DNA from 2 places in the Gottfriedia sp. NPDC057948 genome. Region 1 is predicted to be linked to the other one. Evidence: riboswitches for the same ligand, from Rfam matches in the RefSeq annotation. Region 1 holds a riboswitch; the other holds the start of a gene.

Region 1 (6,149 bases):
TCTCTTCCACATAAAACATATGACTTCATATGGTCATCATCTTTTAAAAATGGATAACTTCTTATAGGACCACATGTTGGACAATTTTTATTTTTTAATTTTTCGATGTTAATATCAGACTTTTCATGCTTCCATACATCAATCGATTGTAAGATTGGTAAAAGTTCATAGTTAGTAAGATATTGCATGGCATAGGTTACTTGGTAGGCAGCAATTATTTGCACAATTGGACTGATTACTCCTACTGTATCGCAAGTTATATTTAAAGTTGGTATATGATTTAATAAACAGTTAAGACAAGGAGTTTTTCCTGGAATAATTGGAAACGAGAGGCCGTAGCTTCCAACACACGCACCAAAAATAAAAGGAATCCTATGCTTAATTGCTGCATCATTCACTACCATTCTAGTTTCAAAATTATCTGTTGCATCTAGTATGATTGTTTGACCTTTAATCAGCTCTTCAATATTAAGACTAGTAATATCTGTTATTAAACTAGTAATGGACACTTCACTATTAATTTGTTGAAGTCGATTTTTAGCTGCAATTACTTTAGGTAGTTTATTTCTAGCATCTTCTTCAGTATAAAGTGATTGCCTTTGTAAATTACTCCATTCAACGTAATCACGGTCAACAATTGTTATATTTCCAATTCCTGCTCTTACAAGTATTTCTGCTATTGATGAGCCTAGTGCACCTACACCAATAATAATGGCACTGGCTTTTTGTAAGTTTGATTGGCGATCTCTTCCTAAAAATAATTCTTGCTTTACATAACGGTTTGTCAAGAATTCACCAACCCTGTGATTGGGCTACTAGCTTCACCATAATTTTTTTCTTCAATTCTTCCTGCCTCATAACCAAGCCTTCCTGCTTCAATAGCAAGCTTCATTGCAACGGCCATTTTTACAGGATCTTTCGCATTAGAAACTGCAGTATTTAAAAGGACTCCATCAGCACCTAGTTCCATCGCAAAAGCTGCATCTTTTGGAGACCCGATTCCGGCATCTACTATAACAGGAACATTCGATTCCTCAATGATGAATTTAAGATTTAATGGATTAATAATTCCTTTTCCGGAACCGATTGGAGATGCACCTGGCATAATCGCATGTACACCAAGTTCTTCTAGTCTTCTTGCTAGCACAACATCATCGGAAGTATAAGGTAAAACAATAAAGCCTTCGTTTAATAACATTTCTGATGCCTTCAATGTTTCGATTGGATCAGGTAATAATGATTTATCACACCCAATTACTTCAACCTTGATCATATCGCACAAGCCTGACGCTTTTGCCAATCGTGCAATTCTAACTGCCTCTTCAGCAGTTTTTGCACCAGCTGTATTTGGCAATAGTTTATATTTCGTTAGATCTAATTGTTCAAGAAAATTTGGTTGAGATTCCTCAAAAATATTCATTCTTCTAACAGCAAACGTTAGGATCTCGGCTTCCGATACTTCAACTGCTTCTTTCTGGACTTCAAATGAAGGGTATTTTCCTGTTCCTAATAATAATCTTGAATGAAACGTATGATTTCCTACTTTTAACATAATTAGCCACCACCTACAAAATGTATTAATTCTACAGAATCTCCGTTAGAGAGATGAGTTAACGAATACTGTTCCTTATAAATAATTTCTTTATTTACCTCGACAATAACAATTCGGTTTTCTAATTGATATTTATTTAGCAGATCCTGAATTGTACAGGTTTCGCTCGAAATATCAATATTCTTTCCGTTTAATCTTATTTCCAAAAGATTACACCCCCAAAGAGTTAAAATTAACGATTGATTTTAAATGCTTCGATCCAGTTACGATTGACTTTCCGCTTAAGGATCAAATCTCGAATTAATTTTCCAGTTGCTGGTGCAAGCAATATTCCATTTCGAAAATGGCCGGTCGCAAATAAGATTTGATCCTCTTCTGGATGAGTTCCAATAAAGGGATTATAGTCGAGAGTTCGCGGTCGTAATCCTGCCCAAAATGAATCAATTTTCATGTCTTCAATTTCGGGAAGCATTTTTTTAGCGTTTTGTATTAATGACTCAATCCCCTTTAAGCTAGGGTTCTCATTCCATTCGTTATCGACCATCGTAGCCCCAATGACAAGGCGGCCGTCATTCCTTGGAACAATATAATTTTGTTCATGGAAGAGAGTATGCTTTAATGCAACCTTTTCACTTTTGACCGAGATGCATTCACCTTTAACGGGAATAATTTCGTGATGTAATCCAAGCTGTCCAAACAATGAATTACTCCAAACGCCACTTGCAACCACAATAGTTTTTGCTTCAAAATCGCCATTTGTTGTTTTAATTAAATAATGTGAATCATTTTTTTGAATCTGAAATACATGTGTATATTCAAAAATAGATGCACCTAAAATTTGAGCACTTTTGCAAAACGCATTACAGACAGAAACAGGTAATACATTCACATCGTCTTCAATATAAGCTGCTCCAATGATGTTTGGATGGATGCCAAGTATCTGTTTTTTTAACTCCTCCTGGTTATACCAAAGTGCCGAAGTTTGAGTGAGTAGCGGAGTTAATTGTTTTTTTTCTAAATCTGTATAAGCTAGTTTGAAAATGCCACCTTTTTTAAGTTCAATATCAATTCCACATAATTCTTTTAATTCTTCTTGAAGGTGAAAATAAGTTAATTGACTATTTCTAGCAAAAGTAAAAAACGACTCGGAGTGATCCCACTCGGAATGGGCACCAAGCATTCCAGCAGCTGCCTTAGTTGTTTTCTGTCCAACTTGTTGTCCTTCAAGAACTGCGACATGAATATTTTCTTTCGCTAGATAATAAGCAATGGAACAACCTATTATTCCACCACCAATTACTACAACATCAAATTTCTTGTTCATAAGCGAATTTGCACCTTTCAAAATATTGCAGCGCAGCTTCTAGAGGATTTCGGGCAGAAAATATGCCAGACATGACAGCTATACCATCAATTTCGTTCTCTTTTAGAACTTGGATATGTTCAGGTAATATTCCGCCGACTGCATAGATTGGTATAGTTAACGTTTTTTTCATTTCTGGAATTAGTTCAATCCCATTAGGTGTTAATCCATTTTTACACTCTGTTTCAAAACAATGACCGTACAGAATATAGTCAGCTTTATCATTTTCTGCCTGTATTGCTTCAGTAAGTGTGTGAACTGATTTTCCTACTCGTAAATTAGGAAAATATTCTTTTACATCAACAAGTGGAAGACCATGTCCCGGTAAGTGAATATTTGATAGGTTAGAGAAAATAGCTATATCTAAACGATCATTTAAAACAATTTTTTTCATATCTACCTTGTTTATTTTTAGTAGATTTAAGAGTGATAGTAGCTCAATTGCCATTTTCGACTTTTCGCGAATATGTACATAGTCGACTGCATCGATTATTTGAATTATTTTTGTAGCAAGTACTTTGACTGAGTGCTGATCATCTGTAATTGCAATAAGTTCCATGGCCCAGCCTCTTTCATTTGCAAAATTTTTTCAAACAAAAAAACCACTTTCCTAAAAAAAGAAAGTGGTTACATTACACGCGAAAAAAGTAAAAATGCGCCACTTTCCTACGCAGGTACTAGCCTGTTCAGGTTTTGAGGGTTTAAAAGTAACTACCTTATTCTCAGCCCTTATCAAGGGATCCCCTAGTGATGAATATGTATGAAAATTAATCTTAGCATAGCATATAAAAAATAATATTCAATACTAAATTTATTTTTACTAGTCCAATTTTATTACCAGAAATTGGGCTTGAAGTATAGTGAAATCAAGTGTTTTTAGGAATATAAAAAAACCAAAAATTTTTTTTGTTTGGAGTTTCTGTAAAAATTTAGGGAAATAAAAACATTTACATTTTAAATTTATGGGTTTATATTTAGTTTGAACAATTTAATAGATTGACTAGGGGTGTCCAATTAATTGGGCTGAGAGAGAAACGTGATTAAGTTTCTTAACCCTCAGGACCTGATCTGGTTCATACCAGCGTGGGGAAGTTAGAAATTTTCATTAATGATTACATAATTATTAATGTAGTTTTGCTAACACTTAGCCGGGTCTTAAACATAAGATTCCGGCTTTTTTTCATGCTTTAAATGGATTGGATTTCGTCCTTTTTAAACTAATTAAAAAGGGGAATGAAATCAAATGAACAATTCTGTAAATGAAATGAATTTTTCCATCATGTCTAGTTTTTCAGGAAGTAAGAAGGTATATGTTGAAGGATCTAGACCTGACATTAAGGTGCCAATGCGTGAGATTCAATTAAGTCCAACAACTGGCACTTTTGGCGAAGAAGAAAATGCTCCAGTTAGAGTATACGACACTAGTGGACCTTACACAGACTCAGCTAGCTCAGTTGATATTCGAATGGGACTTAAGGCGATTAGACATAACTGGGTAATCGAACGAAATGATGTTGAAGAGTATGAAGGACGTGAAATAAAGCCTGAAGATAATGGATATAGAAAAGAGTCAGATCAACATAATGTTGAAGTATTTAAAGGGTTAAAAAGAAAACCATTACGTGCAAAAGATAATGGAAATATTACTCAAATGCATTATGCTCGTAAAGGGATTATTACACCTGAAATGGAATTTATTGCGATTCGAGAGAATGTTTCAGCCGAATTTGTTCGTGATGAGGTTGCAAAAGGAAGGGCTGTCATTCCATCGAATATTAATCACCCTGAAAGTGAGCCAATGATTATCGGTCGTAATTTTCATGTGAAAATTAATGCCAATATAGGTAATTCAGCGGTTACGTCTTCAATCGAAGAAGAAGTAGAAAAAATGACATGGGCTACTCGTTGGGGAGCGGATACGATGATGGACCTTTCTACTGGGAAGAATATTCATACAACACGTGAATGGATTGTCCGAAACTCGCCGGTACCAGTAGGGACAGTTCCGATTTATCAGGCGCTTGAAAAGGTTAATGGAATTGCTGAAGATTTAACCTGGGAAGTGTTTAGAGATACTCTAATCGAACAAGCGGAACAAGGGGTAGACTATTTTACGATTCATGCGGGAGTATTATTACGCTATATCCCATTAACGGCAAAACGAGTGACAGGAATTGTATCTCGTGGTGGGTCTATTTTGGCTCAATGGTGTTTAGCTCACCATAAAGAGAATTTTTTATATACTCATTTTGAAGAAATTTGTGAAATTATGAAGCGTTATGACGTAACCTTCTCTTTAGGAGATGGACTGAGACCGGGCTCAATTGCAGATGCAAATGATGAAGCACAATTCGCTGAGTTAGAAACACTAGGTGAGTTAACGAAAATTGCTTGGAAACACGATGTTCAAGTTATGATTGAAGGACCAGGACATGTACCAATGCACTTAATTAAAGAGAATATGGATAAACAATTAGAAATTTGTCAAGAAGCGCCATTTTATACATTAGGACCGTTAACGACTGATATTGCGCCTGGCTATGATCATATTACATCAGCAATCGGTGCAGCAATGATTGGTTGGTTTGGTACTGCAATGCTTTGTTATGTAACTCCGAAAGAGCATTTAGGTCTTCCAAATAAAGAAGATGTAAGAGTAGGTGTTATTACATACAAAATAGCAGCGCATGCAGCTGACTTAGCAAAAGGACACCCTGGTGCACAAAAAAGAGATGACGCACTTTCAAAAGCAAGATTTGAATTTAGATGGCGTGATCAGTTTAATCTTTCCCTTGATCCTGAAAGAGCAATTGAATATCACGATGAAACATTACCTGCTGAAGGAGCTAAAACAGCGCATTTTTGTTCAATGTGTGGTCCAAAATTCTGTAGTATGAGAATCTCACAAGATATTCGAGATAAAGTAAAACAAGAAGAACTTCAAAATGATTCAATCATTGAAGAAGGAATGAAAGAAAAAGCGCTCGAATTTAGAAAACAGGGCGGAGAAATCTATCAATAAGGGTGTGAGCCTTATATGAATAGGGTAGAAGAAATCATAAAAGAAATAAAGAATTTGGAAAGAAATATGAGTCAGTTAAAAATCGAATTGAGCACAATTCAAAAAAATTGTGTACATGATTTCCAGAAGAAAGATACGATACAAGAATGCCTTAAATGCAGTTTAATTGAAAGCTTGTCTTGGTAAAATGAGAAACAAAAAAAACAAACCTC
Region 2 (6,149 bases), on a different contig from region 1:
TCAACTTTATCTATTCCTAAAAGATGGACTGCAATACAAATTTTAGAGGGCAATAAAGAGGTAATTGAATTTATCGCTTCATCCTACGATTTTAGTAAAATTGACCAAGTAATTAAAATAACAGAGGCACAATTAAACAGTGAACAAGGTGTATCACCTTCAAAATGGATTTATTCTATAAGAAAAGAAGTCATTTCAAAATTAATTGGAAGTTCTGTAGAGAAAGAATCTAATGAAGCAGTTACATTAACTGATCGCATTGATCGATTTGTGACACACCCAATTTTGGGTATTCCTATTTTCCTAGTTACAATGTTTTTAATGTTTAAGCTTACTTTTGATTGGTTGGGGTTACCCTTATCTGACGCATTAGATGGGTTTTTATCAGGACCTGTAACGGACTGGCTAACAAACGGCTTAAATGCAATACATGCATCTGATTTTATAAAAGCAGTTGTTCTTGATGGTATTGTTGCCGGTGTTGGTGGAGTTTTAGTCTTTGTTCCACAAATTTTTATTTTGTTTTTACTAATTTCATTCCTTGAAGATTTTGGATATATGTCTCGAGCGGCTTTAGTAATGGATCGTTCGATGGAAATGGTTGGTTTAACTGGTAAGGCATTTATTCCAATGATTATTGGATTTGGTTGTAATGTACCTGGAGTTATGGCTGCTAGAACGATTGAACAGCCTAGAGAGAGACTACTCACGATTTTGTTAACACCATTAATGTCTTGTTCGGCGCGTTTACCGGTATATGCACTATTCGTTGGCGCGTTTTTTGCGAAAAATCAAGCAATAGTTGTTTTTTCACTCTATATACTCGGAATAGTAGTTGCATTAGTATTAGCTAAGGTTTTTTCATCTACTATATTAAAGGGTGAGTTTTCATTATTTGTCGTAGAACTCCCACCGTATCGTATGCCACAAGGTAAAGCTTTATTTAGAAGCACATGGGATAAAGGTAAAGGATTTATTCGAAAAGCAGGTACGTTTATTTTTGGTGGTTCTGTAGTAATATGGTTATTATCTTATATGGGACCAAGTGGTTTAGGTGTTTCGATGGATGATAGCTTTTTAGCAATGATTGGTGGAATACTTACACCAATACTTGCACCTTTAGGTTTCGGGACGTGGCAAGCAGGTGCTTCTTTACTAACAGGATTTTTGGCTAAAGAGGTAGTCGTATCTGCCATGAATATTATCTATCATGTGCCAAATGCACATTCTTTACAAGGAATATTGTCAACACAGTTTTCTGCACTTTCTGCATTTAGCTTTATGGTATTTGTCTTATTGTATGTACCATGTCTTGCAACTGTTGCGACAATTCGTAAAGAGACAGGTTCAGCTAAATGGACGTATTTCTCAGTTGGATATGCATTAGTTATTGCGTATATATTAGCGCTAATTATCTATCAAGTTGGAAGTCTCTTAGGCTATTAAAGAAAGGGGTATCTACTTATGATTGTCAATATTATAATAGGAGCTCTTATTTTTGGATATGCAGGGTGGACACTTTTACGATATATAAAGAAAACGAAAAAAGGTAAATGTGGCTCTTGCTCAATCGCAAAGACTTGTAGTTCAAATTGTGATACTGTAAATTATTCAAAATAGCAATATAGAATTAACTAAAAAGATAAAATTTAAAGTAAACTGTCTAAATACTTGAATAAAGTAGAAGGATTAATTAAGATGATAAAGTAATAAACTTTAATAATTGAATAGTACTAGGGGTGCCGTAAATGTTCGGCTGAGATTAAGACACATAAGTCTTTGACCCTTTAACCTGATCTGGATAATGCCAGCGTAGGAAAGTGAACGTAGAATACATATTTTGTATTCATAACATTGATTTGTTCGAGCACAAGTCCTTATGGGATTTGTGCTTTTTTGTATTTAAAATCAAGTGTCATCTTCTATCTGTAAGATCAAAGAGTTCTATTCATGAAATAGGGGGAAGAGAATTGAAGAAAGTATTAACGATAGCAGGCTCTGATTCAAGTGGTGGTGCAGGGATTCAAGCGGATTTAAAGACATTTTCAGCTCATCGTGTTTTTGGAATGAGTGTAATTACAGCAGTAACTGCTCAAAATACACAAGGAGTGTTTGCAGTACAAGATATGACACCAGAGATGATTGCTAGTCAGTTAGATGCAATTTTTACTGATATTAAAGTGGATGCTGTAAAAATTGGAATGGTATCTCAAATAGAGACGATTAAAGTCATTGCTGAGAAATTAAAGCAATATAAACCAAAGCAAATCGTAGTTGATCCAGTTATGGTTTCAAAAAGCGGATTTGACTTATTAAGTCCGGATGCAAAGGAAGCTTTAATTCAAGAATTGATTCCGTTAGCAACGGTTATTACGCCAAATCTTCCTGAAGCAGAAGTCATTACTGGAAGAAAAATTACAACCATTGAAGAGATGAAAGAAGCTGCTATTCAAATTCACTCATTAGGTGCTAAAAACGTCCTTGTAAAAGGTGGTCATCTAGAGGGGGAGGCTACCGATATTTGTTTTAATGGTGACGAATTTACAAGCTTTAATAGCGTTAGAATTAATACAATTAATACCCACGGTACAGGTTGTACTTTATCTTCAGCCATTACATCTAATTTAGCAAATGAACTTGAATTAAATGAGGCTATTAGAGAGGCGAAAAATTATATAACATTAGCAATCCAACATTCCTTTTCAATCGGAAAAGGGGTAGGTCCTGTACATCATTTTTACTCATTGTATGAAAAGGCAGGAGTCCAATATGTCTAATCAAAATGCAAAAATGACGAAGTGGAACTTTACAACACTTTGGTTTGGTGCGGCAGTTTCTGTAGCAGAAATTATGACTGGTGCCCTAGTAGCACCACTTGGTTTTAAGAAAGGTTTGACGGCCATTTTAGTAGGGCATTTACTTGGAACATTATTGCTAATTTTAGGTGGAGTCATTGGTTCTCAGCAAAGGTTATCAGCAATGGAATCTACAAAAATTTCATTTGGTAACTATGGTAGCTATTTGTTTTCGATTTTGAATGTTCTACAGTTACTAGGCTGGACAGCAATTATGATTTTAACTGGAGCTCGCTCAATCAATTTAGTTACAATAAAAGATTATCGGTTTGACCACCTATGGGTTTGGTGTTTAGTAATTGGAGTATTAATCGCAATCTGGTTGTACTTTGGACAAAATGCTTCTAAAAAACTTAATAGTTTAGCGGTTGGTTTACTATTTGTTTTAACAATTGTGCTATGTTTTGTCATTTTTAAAAGTGATAAAATCTTAACTCAACCAAGCACTTCTGGACTATCTTTTGGTGCAGCCGTTGAATTATCAGTAATTATGCCATTATCGTGGATTCCATTAATTAGTGATTATACTCGTTTCGCGAAGACAACAAAAGATGGAGCGATTGGTAGCTTTATAGGTTATATGTTTGGTAGCTCTTGGATGTATATTATTGGGCTAGGCGCAGTATTAGCATTTAATGAAGTAGACCCGGTTGCTGTTTTAATGAGTGCAAATCTAGGATTATTTGCAGTTGGTATCGTCGTCTTAGCAACTGTTACAACGACTTTCATGGATGCTTACTCTGCCGGAATATCAGTTACAACCATCTTTCCAAAGTTAAATGGAAAACATATCGCCCTTATTGTTACAGCTATTGGAACGTTATTGGCCGTTATTTTCCCTATTGAGAAGTATGAAGGATTTTTATATACAATTGGTTCCTTTTTTGCACCGTTATATGCAATTTTATTAACGGACTATTTTATTCTAAAAAGAACAAATATAAGTAAAGCGTTGAAGATTGATTGGATCGCGTTTATTACATGGATTTTAGGCGTTTTTATTTATCGTAAGTTTGTACAATTAGACTTCTTCCTTGGAGCTACTGTTCCAAGTATGATTTTAATTTGTGTCATTTATATAGTTGTTCAGTTTGTTATTAATAAGCTTGTTCCAAAGCAAATCGGGGGAGAAAAAAATGTTAACTATGAATGAAATGAGTCAAATTCTTGAAAGTGTGAAAGAGAAAAAGCCTTTAGTTCATCACATTACAAATTATGTAACTGTAAATGACTGTGCAAATATGGTGTTAGCTCTAGGTGGATCACCAGTTATGGCAGATGATTTAGCCGAAGTAGAAGAAATGGTATCTTTTGCATCAGCTCTTGTTATTAATATTGGAACATTAAATGAAAGAACAATTCAATCAATGATTAAAGCTGGTAAAAAAGCCAATCAATTAGGCGTACCAGTTATATTAGATCCTGTTGGTGTAGGAGCAACTACTTTACGTACAGAAACGACTTCTAAATTATTGAAAGAAGTACGTTTTTCAGTAGTTCGTGGAAATATGTCAGAAATTAAAATGATTGCTGGCTTAAATGTTCAAATTAAAGGTGTGGATTCTGTAGCTGGTGAAGAAGACGGCGTTGAAATTGCGAAATCTCTATCAGCGAAATTAGGCTCAGTAGTTGCAATTACAGGTGCGGTAGATATTATTGCAGAACAAGACCGAGTATGTACCATTTCAAATGGAGATAAAATGCTAGCTGATGTTACTGGAACTGGATGTATGAGTACATCATTAATTGGAACTTATGCTGGTGCAACGACTGATTATTTCCTAGCAGCTGTTTCCGGTATTACGACAATGGGTCTTTGTGGAGAGCTTGCTAAGGCTCGATTAACTGAAGGACAAGGAATCGGTACATTTAAAGTAAACTTATTTGATGAGGTATCTAAAGCTTCTGTTGATACACTTATAACAGGAGGACAAATTGAATGGCTATAACAAAAAGTAAAATAGATTATAAGCTTTATTTAGTAACGGATCGAGATGTATTAGGTTCAAGGGATTTAGTTCAATCTGTTGAGGAAGCAATTAAAGGTGGAACAACAATCGTACAAATAAGAGAAAAAAATTGTAGCAGTCTAGATTTTTACAGTATTGCTATGCAAGTAAAAGAAGTCACTTCAAAATATAATGTTCCATTGATTATTAATGACCGTTTAGACATCGCATTGGCAATACAGGCTGATGGCTTGCATATCGGTCAAGAAGATTTATCTTTAACTGTGGCTAGACAGATTGTTGGGAAAGATATGATTATTGGTGTATCTGCATCAACATTAGAAGAAGCAATGATTGCACAGGAACAAGGTGCGGATTATGTTGGTATTGGTTCAGTGTATCCGACGAGTACAAAACTAGATGCAAAATATTTAGCACTTGATGAGTTACGAAGAATACGTGAGGCAGTAAAAATTCCAATCGTAGGCATCGGTGGAATTAATGAAAAAAACGTTTCTGAATTAATGGAAACAAAAATTGACGGTGTTGCAATTGTTTCTGCGATATTAGGGAAAGAAGATATTAAATCAGCTGCTGAACATTTGAGTATGTTGGTTAATAAATAATAAATTGGTATCTGGGGTATCTATTACATCGTAATTTGATGGATAGGTGCCCTTTTTGTATTTTATACATACTCATTCAAACATAGTAACAATTACTATATTCTAAACCTTCCTTAACTAATGTAAATTTACGTTTCAACGTTGTTTATTGAATATCATCTGTAACAAATTATACAAAAATATTTGATCATTAATATTGAAACATACCGAAATAAATATAAAAGGAGGTAGAATTTTAGTGAAACAATTTAAGAAAAAAAGACTTGGATTAATTTTGTCATATGGAATTATTTTTTCTACATTAGACCCATTATCTGCACTGGCAGCAGTTGTTCCTTCAAATAGTCGTCCTAGTGTTACTAATGGATCGACTAATGAATTTGGCAGTTCTGAACTTTTAGGTCCCTGGAAAGATAAAAAGTGGAATTATTACGTATACTCATATAAATATAATGGATGGGATAAAGATGCATTTGAAGCTGTAAATGCACAAGCGACAGTTACACTATCTTCTACTTCAAATTCTACTTATACCCTTTCCGGTTCTACTGAATTTGGAATCAAAAAAATTGCCGAAGCAAATCTAGGGGGAACATTTGGTAAGAGTTGGGGAAAAACATCTACTGTAGAATTTACTGCACAAAAAGGTTATTTCTATGAATTATGGAGTACTAATAAAATTAAGGTAGAAAAGTATAAATACACATACAAACCTTTAC

What was found. A riboswitch is a leader RNA that binds a small molecule or an ion and turns the genes downstream of it on or off. The one in region 1 is predicted to bind thiamine pyrophosphate.
Region 2: it holds a riboswitch for thiamine pyrophosphate, as region 1 does, so the genes downstream of both, thiD (bifunctional hydroxymethylpyrimidine kinase/phosphomethylpyrimidine kinase) here and ACFVRR_RS20175 (thiamine phosphate synthase) in region 1, are expected to answer to the same signal.

What each region holds. Positions count from the first base shown of each region.
Region 1 covers NZ_JBHVPN010000018.1:11,298-17,446, forward strand. Annotated here, with positions in the region: gene ACFVRR_RS20155 (ThiF family adenylyltransferase) at 1-788, opposite strand, end outside; gene ACFVRR_RS20160 (thiazole synthase) at 785-1,552, opposite strand; gene thiS (sulfur carrier protein ThiS) at 1,555-1,758, opposite strand; gene thiO (glycine oxidase ThiO) at 1,785-2,876, opposite strand; gene ACFVRR_RS20175 (thiamine phosphate synthase) at 2,860-3,474, opposite strand; TPP riboswitch at 3,562-3,671, opposite strand; TPP riboswitch at 3,908-4,022, shown strand; gene thiC (phosphomethylpyrimidine synthase ThiC) at 4,159-5,937, shown strand.
Region 2 covers NZ_JBHVPN010000002.1:357,007-363,155, forward strand. Annotated here, with positions in the region: gene feoB (ferrous iron transport protein B) at 1-1,446, shown strand, start outside; gene ACFVRR_RS05590 (FeoB-associated Cys-rich membrane protein) at 1,465-1,620, shown strand; TPP riboswitch at 1,726-1,836, shown strand; gene thiD (bifunctional hydroxymethylpyrimidine kinase/phosphomethylpyrimidine kinase) at 1,971-2,777, shown strand; gene cytX (putative hydroxymethylpyrimidine transporter CytX) at 2,770-4,008, shown strand; gene thiM (hydroxyethylthiazole kinase) at 3,992-4,804, shown strand; gene thiE (thiamine phosphate synthase) at 4,795-5,430, shown strand; gene ACFVRR_RS05615 (hypothetical protein) at 5,669-6,149, shown strand, end outside.